One region of the Arthrobacter sp. 92 genome, then DNA from elsewhere that is predicted to be linked to it. Evidence: riboswitches for the same ligand, from Rfam matches in the RefSeq annotation. Region 1 holds a riboswitch; the other holds the start of a gene.
What was found. Region 1 has a riboswitch for S-adenosylmethionine ahead of ACP4XC_RS16485 (aminotransferase class V-fold PLP-dependent enzyme). Riboswitches for the same ligand answer to the same signal wherever they lie in the genome.

Region 1 (4,081 bases):
CCTGCGGATCAGCGACGCGCCTCCCGGAAGCTGGATCATTGATACCCCGGGCATCAGGTCCTTCGGCCTCGCGCACGTGGACCCGGACCGGATCCTGCGCTCGTTCCCGGACCTTGAGCCCGGCACGGACGCCTGCGAACGCGGCTGCAAGCACGACTCCTCAGCCGTCAACTGCGGAGTGGATGCCTGGGTGGCCGAAGGACACGCCGGAGCGTCAGGAGCCGCCCGGCTCGCTTCCCTGCGGCGGTTGCTGGGCACGGACCCACGGATGGAAGCCCAGGAGACAAAGGAACTGGGCACCGTCTCCTAGCCGCCCGCAACGTGGCCTCCCGCTCAGCCGGACGCTTAGACGGTAGTTTGGAACCATGACCCAACCCGCTTCGAGCTATAACGATGACCTCCGGCTGGCCCATGTCCTGGCTGACTCCGTCGATTCCCAGACCATGAGCCGTTTCAAGGCACTGGATCTCCAGGTGGAGACAAAGCCGGATCTCACGCCGGTTACGGATGCCGACAAGGCCGCTGAGGAGTCCATCCGCGGGCAGCTCTCCCGTTCCCGTCCACGCGATGCCGTCCTCGGTGAAGAGTTCGGCAGCTCAGGTCACGGTTCGCGCCGCTGGATCATCGATCCAATTGACGGGACCAAGAATTTTGTCCGCGGCGTTCCCGTCTGGGCCACCCTCATCGCGCTCGTGGATGAGGGCGAGCCTGTGGTTGGACTGGTAAGTGCACCTGCACTCGGCAAACGCTGGTGGGCGGCCAAGGGGTCCGGCGCCTACATGGGCCGCTCGCTGGCCGCTGCCACCCGGCTGAAGGTTTCGAACGTCTCGAAGCTTTCCGATGCCTCACTCTCTTATTCAAGCCTGGGCGGATGGAAGCAGCGCGGCAACTTCGACGAATTCATCGGCCTCACCGAGGAAGTATGGCGCACCCGCGCCTTCGGCGATTTCTGGTCATACTGCATGGTGGCCGAGGGGTCGGTGGACATCGCGTGCGAACCCGAACTGAACCTGTATGACATGGCCGCCCTGGTGCCCATCGTCACCGAGGCCGGCGGCCGGTTCACCTCGCTGGAGGGCGTGGACGGCCCGTTCGGCGGCAATGCCCTGGCCACCAATTCGATCCTCCATTCTGAAGTGCTCAAGCGTCTGAATCCGAATCTCGACGACCTCCTGTAACGGCCCGTCAGGGGCCCCGTTTCCCCTTGACCGACCGAATAATCGACGGCGGACGCCCCGAAAAGGGGGCGTCCGCCGTTGTTTGTTCGGCCGGGATGCCCTTGTGGCCAATCGCGTAACAAACCGCTTAATATTCTGGAGGGTTTTTCCAAGCACCGCGCGGATGTCCTAGGCTCTTAGCAGGTCACGAGTGCCAGCGTTAAACCCCGGTTTGCTGGCCGGCAACCCTCCATTCGCGGTGGGGTGCCCCGGGTGACGACCAGGCCGGTCCGGAACGGACCCGGCAAGCGCGGATCCCCGGTGCGAGGGGTCCTTTCAGAGTGAGGTCCCATGACTACTGCCACTTTCCCCGCGAACCCCGGTTTCACCGCTCCTGCCGGCATCCTCAACGATCGCTTCGCCGTGGCTGGCCGCCCGCTCTCGGCAGTGACCGGAGCGGAAATCCAGGCGCCCCTGATCCAGGGCGGGCACGTGCGCTACGCGAACCTGGACTATGGCGCCTCCGCTCCCGCACTGTCCGTGGTCTCCGCCTACCTCAACGAAATCCTGCCGTACTACGCCAGCGTCCACCGCGGCGCCGGTTACGCCTCCCAGATCAGCACGTCGGTCTACGAAAACGCCCGCGCCATCGTCCGCGAGTTTGTGGGCGGCCGCCCGGATGATTCGGTGATCTTCACTCGAAACACCACGGATTCCCTCAATCTCCTCGCGGGCTGCCTTCCGGTGAAAGATGGCAGGCACACCGGCGAGGTGCTGTATCTGGACATAGAACATCACGCCAACCTGCTGCCATGGCAGGGAGTACCCCACCGCAGCGTCATCGCGGCCGCCACCCTCAGCGAAACCATCGAGAACCTGCGCTCGGAGCTGCGGCACGGTGACGTCAGCCTGCTGGCCGTCACCGGCGCCTCAAACGTGACGGGCGAGATCCTGCCGATCCGCCAACTCGCGGCCCTGGCCCATGAGCACGGCGCCAGGATTGTGGTGGATGCCGCCCAGCTGGCACCGCACCGTCGGGTCGACATCGCCGCGGACGACGTCGACTACCTCGCCTTCTCCGGGCACAAGCTGTACGCGCCCTTCGGCGCCGGCGTCCTGGTGGGCAGGACTGACTGGCTCGACGCCGGCACTCCCCACCTTGCCGGCGGCGGCGCTGTCCGGGAGGCCAGGCTGGACTCCGTTAGCTGGGCCACCGGCCCCGCACGGCACGAAGGCGGCTCCCCCAACGTCCTGGGTGCCGCGACCCTTGCCCGAGCCACCCAGGTGATCGCGGCCCTGGACCAGGAGCTCTGGCACGCCCACGAGTCGGCCATCAGGTCGTTCCTGGTCGAAGGGCTGCAAAAGATCGACGGCGTGAGCGTCCACCAGATCTTCAGCGACACGGATCAGAGCACCGACACCATCGGCGTCGTCAACTTCTCCCTGGCCGGCTACGACGCCGGACTTGTCGCGGCCTACCTGTCCGCGGAACACGGCGTGGGCCTGCGCGATGGCCGCTTCTGCGCCCACCCCCTGCTCAAGCGGCTGGGCTTGCCGTCCGGATCGCTGCGGGCAAGCTTCGGCGTCGGTTCCCGGCTGGAGGACGCCCAGCGTCTGCTCGCCGGGATCGAAGAGCTGCGCCGGTCCGGACTGGGCTGGGACTACGTGGTGGACTCGGGGCGCTGGGTCCCGGCCAACGACACCCGCAGCTATCCTGACTGGGCACCCAACACGCCAGGCACCGCCGGCGCGGCCCCGTGCACCGACGACTAGGCCCGCCCACGCGGGACGATGCCGCGCCGCCGCTCCCGTGCGGTAAATTCGGGGGGTAAAGATCCAGCCTGCCCGAAGGAGATGTCGCGTGGCACGGGGAGGACCCAAACTGCACCACAAACGCCGGAACGAGCTTGGGCAGAGCTTTCAGGACGGCGGCGAGCACTACGATCGTGTCCGCCCGGGCTACCCTGGTGAGTCCGCGGACTGGCTGATTCCCGCGGGCGCGCGGGACGCCGCGGACCTCGGCGCCGGCACCGGGAAGTTCACTGCCCTGCTCGTGGAGCGCGGTCTTCGGGTGACGGCGGTGGATCCGTCCCCGGACATGCTCGCGCAGCTGCGGCGGAGCATGCCCGGCGTGCTGGCGCTGGAAGGCACCGCCGAGGCCTCGGGCCTGGACGACGCGGCGTTCGACGTTGTCACGGTGGCACAGGCCTGGCACTGGTGCGATCCGCTACTGGCCAGCACGGAGATCGCGCGGATCCTCCGTCCCGGCGGAGTGCTTGGGCTGATTTGGAACCAGCTGGACACCTCCGTTCCGTGGGTGCACCGCCTCTCCCGGATCATGCACGCCGGTGACGTTCACAAACCCGACTTCCGGCCCGCCGTCGGCCCTGAATTCCAGGGACTGGAAAGCCACCTGACCCGGTGGGAGGCGCCGGTGACCACCGCAGAGATCATGGACCTCACCAAATCCCGCAGCTACTACCTGGCGGCCGGCGAGGCCACCCGCGCCAAAGTGCTGGCCAACCTGGACTGGTATCTCCACGAGCATCTGGCGCACAACCCCGGCGACGTAATCGGTTTGCCGTACCTGACACAGACATGGCGGGCGTTCAAGGCATGAGCCAGGCGGGCCTAACGGTAGGCTTGGTGTCGTGAAGACCAGTACGCCCTCCTCCTCGATCGAGGACTACGTCAAGGTCATCTACTCTTTTACGGAGTGGCAGGACAAACCAATTACCTCGTCGCAGCTGGCCCAACGCCTGGGCGTGGCCAATTCCTCGGTTTCGGAGATGGTCCGCAAACTCAAGGACCAGGGTCTGGTGGATCACCAGCCCTACAGCGCCATCACCCTCACGGCCGACGGCTTCCGGCTCGCGTTGTCAATGGTCCGCAGGCACCGGCTGATCGAAACCTATCTCGTGCAG
Region 2 (4,081 bases), 1.1 Mb from region 1:
CAGGCCAACGCCGCGGAGGAACCCGCCCCGGTGTTGCTGCGCGTGCGCATGCCCTGAGCCCACGCCCTGATTGACCTGGGAGGCAGCCAGTCCAGAAGTACCGTCTTCGTCCAACGACCGGGAGCACGCCATGGAAACTGAATATGCCGACGTGGTGGATCATGATGTCACCACCATCACCTGCGTCTGCGGGAACACCGTCAGCAAGGACGGCCTGATCCAGGCCAACTCGCAAGGGATACCCGTGCATATTGACGGCGAGTCACCCGTGCCGGCCGGGCTGGCCCCGTGGCCTGACGACGAGGACGTCTACACCCTGTGCCCTTCGTGCGGCCGGGTGTACCGCGACGCCGTCATCGAAGAAACGGGGACCGCTCCGGTTGCCTTCCGGGTGGACGTGACAGGGGGCCCGGTGGCGGAGGCAATCCGTGTCCACTGGGACGTCGACACCGCGGGCTGATCCGGGAAATCCTGCACTGAGGCACTGAGGCACTGAGGCACTGAGGCACTGAGGGGCTGTTGCCCGGGCCCGTCGCCCGGGGAACCGCCGCCCGGGGGACCGCCGCCTAGATCTGTTTGAGAGCCTGTTGCAGGTCTTCGATGAGGTCGTCCACGTCTTCAAGGCCCACCGAGAGCCGCACCACGCCGTCGCTCAACCCGATGGCCGCGCGGCCCTCCGGGCCCATGGCGCGGTGGGTTGTGGTTGCCGGGTGGGTGATGAGTGACTTCGCGTCACCCAGGTTATTGGAGATGTCGATGATCCGCAGCGCATCCAGCAGCGCGAAGGCGGCCTCTTTGGCCGAGCGCCCGGCGGAGGGAGACAGCTCCAGGGTCAGGACGGTCCCGCCCGCCTTCATCTGCGCCGCCGCGAGTCCGTACTGCGGGTGGGACTTCAGCAGCGGATACTTCACCCAGCTGACCGCGGGCTGTTCCTCGAGCCATTCCGCCAGCCGCAGGGCCGAGGCGGACGAGTGGTTCACGCGCAGGGCCATGGTTTCCAGGCCTTTGGTGAGCACCCAGGCATTGAATGCGGACAGCGCCGGGCCGGTGTGCCGCATCAGCTGTTTGACGGGGCCGTCGATGAATTCCTTCGTGCCCAGAATGGCCCCGCCCAGGACCCGGCCCTGGCCGTCGATGTGCTTGGTCCCGGAGTACACAATCACGTCCGCGCCAAGATCGCCGCAGCGCTGGAGCAGCGGGGTGGCGAAAACGTTGTCCACCACCACGGTGGCACCGGCGGCGTGCGCCAGTTCGCTGACGGCGGCAATGTCCACGATCTCCTGCATCGGGTTCGACGGGGATTCGAAGAACACCGCCGTGGTGGGCCGGGACAGAGCCTCGCGCCACTGTTCAAGATCCGGTCCGTCCACAAAGACCGTCTCCACGCCCCAGCGGGGCAGGATCTCGTTCAGGATCACAAAGCAGGAACCAAACAGCGAGCGGGCCGCCACCACGCGGTCGCCCGCGGCCAGCAGGGCGCCCAGGGCGGTGAAGACGGCGGACATGCCCGACGCCGTCGCAAAGCACGCCTCGGTGCCTTCGAGCAGCCGCAGGCGTTCCTGGAACGTTGCCACGGAGGGATTCCCGTAGCGCGAATACACGAACCGTTCATCCTCGCCGGTGAAGGCACGCTCGGCTGCGGCCGCGGATTCGTAGACAAATCCGGAGTTGAGGAAGATCGGCTCGGCCGTTTCCTGAAAGTTGGTGCGGTCAAGGCCGCCGCGGACTGCCTGGGTGTCGGGGCTCCAGCTGGCGGCGTCGGGGTTGAAGGTCACTTAGTTCTTTCCGAGATTGGTGGGCAGGCCGCGGTTCTTCCAGCCGTTGACGGTGCGCTCGCCGTAACGGTCCGGTTCGCCTTCGAAGCCTTCCAGGACGTTGTAGGCCGTGTAGCCGGCCTGGGTGGCCGCGATCGCCGCCGCGATGGACCGTGCGCCGGACCGGCACAGGAACACCAGTTCGACGGCGGTGTCCTCAGGAGCCTGCTGTTTCAGCTGCTCGACGAAATCCGGGTTGGGGATGCCGCCCGGGAAGACCCACTGGATGAAAAGGGGATCATTGTCGGTGGCCTTGGTGTCCGGTATCCCGATATGGGCCCACTCTCCCTCGGTGCGGACGTCCACGAGGACGGCGCCTTGCTCCAGCTTGGCCCAGGCATCGTGAGGGCTGAGGTCTCCTGCGTAGCTCACGCGTGGCCCTCGAATCCTTCGTCCGGGAATTCGCCGTCGAAATCCAGCTCGTCAACAGCAGTGGCAACGGCGGCGTCCGCGGTGGCCACAGCGGCGGGCAGAATGACGGCCTGGGCAACGATCACGCTGGTGCCGTTGAACGTGGCGGCCGGGCTTCCGTGGAGCACATAGCCGTCGGCCAGCGCCTCGGAGATGCGCTCGCAGAAGGTGCGGTCGTCCGGGCCCGTGATGAGGCGATAGGCCAGTTTTTCCTGGGCGGGTTGTTGCTGACCGGCAGCAGGCTCAACGGCCGGGCTCAGATTGACGGGGGCATCAGACACAACAGATCTCCTTCTCTCACGCTTGCAACTCGAATGGGTCGATATGCCGAGTATTCACCTGAGGCACCCCGCCGCGAAAGGGAGGGTTGCCGACCGGCCAGTCAGGGCTTGGCACCGGTTCTCATTACTCCCCAAAAACGTAACACTTACAAGGACGGCCCGCACCGCCGTCGTCGTCATGTTCCGTAACGGCACGCGTCCAACGGCACGGAACACTGGCACAGGTCTTTCCTGATTCACCCGGGCATACAGAGTGAAACTCGCGTGCACAGATTACGACTCGATCACCAATAGCGATCACTACAGACAGAGAGCCCAGTCTCGTTGTACGCTTTTGAAACGTTCGCGGTTACTGCATCCTCGAATCAGTGTGCGGCAGCCATGGACGGGTCCCGGGCTCAGCCGGGACCAGCACTTATAAAGGAATAACCAATGTCAATGGATGAGACTTCTTTTCCAGCATTGACCGACGGAGAGCTGACAGCGGAATGGGGAACCCAGTCAATCCCGCCTTCGGACGTGAGTAGTCCTGCGATCCGTGGACAGGCATGGGACATTATCGAGTCGGTCCTGGACGATCCCTCTCCGCAGAGCGAGTGGGCGCGGGAACGGCTACGGACCCGCATGGCCACGCATCCGGGACGCCCCGAGCGCGCGTTGCTCGAACACCTGATCGCCACCAGGGCCGCAACGGATGATCACGCGCCCGGGGCCTCCGGTCCTGAGGCCCAGGGAATTGACGTGCCGCCAGCGGCCCTTCTCACTCCGATTCTGCCGCCGCCTGAGGCGGACACCGGGAACCCGGTTCTGTTCACGCGGCGCAGCAGGAAGAAGATCGAGGCGATCCTGGGTGACAGGATGCTCCTGACGGCATTCCAGCCGATCTGCGAACTCGCCACCGGAAGCGTTGTGGGCGTCGAGGCGCTCACACGTTTTGTGAGCGACGACGGCGCAAGCGCTGATCACTGGTTCAACGAGGCCGCGGCAGTCGGGTTGGGCGCCGATCTCGAGTTCGCGGCCCTGCAGGCGGCGCTCGCCGCTGCGGAAAAACTTCCCTCGCATCTCTATGTGGACCTGAACTTGTCGCCGGCAACGTGCCTGGACCCGCGGCTCCGCGCCTTCGTGGAGCAATCCGAGTTGGCCCTCGACCGGATCGTCATCGAATTGACCGAGCGGCTCGCTGAAGACGAGTACGCCCCCCTGGTGGAGGCACTGGCGCCCCTCCGATTGCGCGGACTGCGGGTGGCCGTGGACGGCGCGGGGGCCGGTTTCGGCTCGATGCGCCAGGTGAAGCTGCTGAGCCCGGATATCGTGAAGCTCGACCGGGGCCTGATATCAGGCATCGACCGGGCTGCCGGCCAGCAAACAGTCGGTGCCGCGATGGTGGAATTTGCCCGGCAGATCGATGCTGACCTGGTGGCCGAAGGAATTGAAACAGAGGCCGAACTCGCCACAGTCACCCGCCTGGGAATGACCGCAGGCCAGGGATATCTGTTGGGCCGCCCGTCGGTTCAACCGCTGGAATGGGCGCACTGGCGTGTGGCAGCCGAACAGGAATCGTCCCGCTCGCAGCCC

Region 2: another riboswitch for S-adenosylmethionine. It lies ahead of ACP4XC_RS21585 (DUF1737 domain-containing protein); the one in region 1 lies ahead of ACP4XC_RS16485 (aminotransferase class V-fold PLP-dependent enzyme).

The regions. Positions count from the first base shown of each region.
Region 1 covers NZ_CP189863.1:3,544,762-3,548,842, forward strand. Annotated here, with positions in the region: gene rsgA (ribosome small subunit-dependent GTPase A) at 1-310, shown strand, start outside; gene hisN (histidinol-phosphatase) at 366-1,178, shown strand; SAM riboswitch class IV at 1,361-1,474, shown strand; gene ACP4XC_RS16485 (aminotransferase class V-fold PLP-dependent enzyme) at 1,509-2,930, shown strand; gene ACP4XC_RS16490 (class I SAM-dependent methyltransferase) at 3,019-3,777, shown strand; gene ACP4XC_RS16495 (metal-dependent transcriptional regulator) at 3,809-4,081, shown strand, end outside.
Region 2 covers NZ_CP189863.1:4,627,326-4,631,406, reverse strand. Annotated here, with positions in the region: gene ACP4XC_RS21605 (glutamate--cysteine ligase 2) at 1-57, shown strand, start outside; gene ACP4XC_RS21600 (hypothetical protein) at 131-460, shown strand; gene ACP4XC_RS21595 (O-succinylhomoserine sulfhydrylase) at 567-1,775, opposite strand; gene ACP4XC_RS21590 (rhodanese-like domain-containing protein) at 1,776-2,186, opposite strand; gene ACP4XC_RS21585 (DUF1737 domain-containing protein) at 2,183-2,485, opposite strand; SAM riboswitch class IV at 2,520-2,635, opposite strand; gene ACP4XC_RS21580 (EAL domain-containing protein) at 3,026-4,081, shown strand, end outside.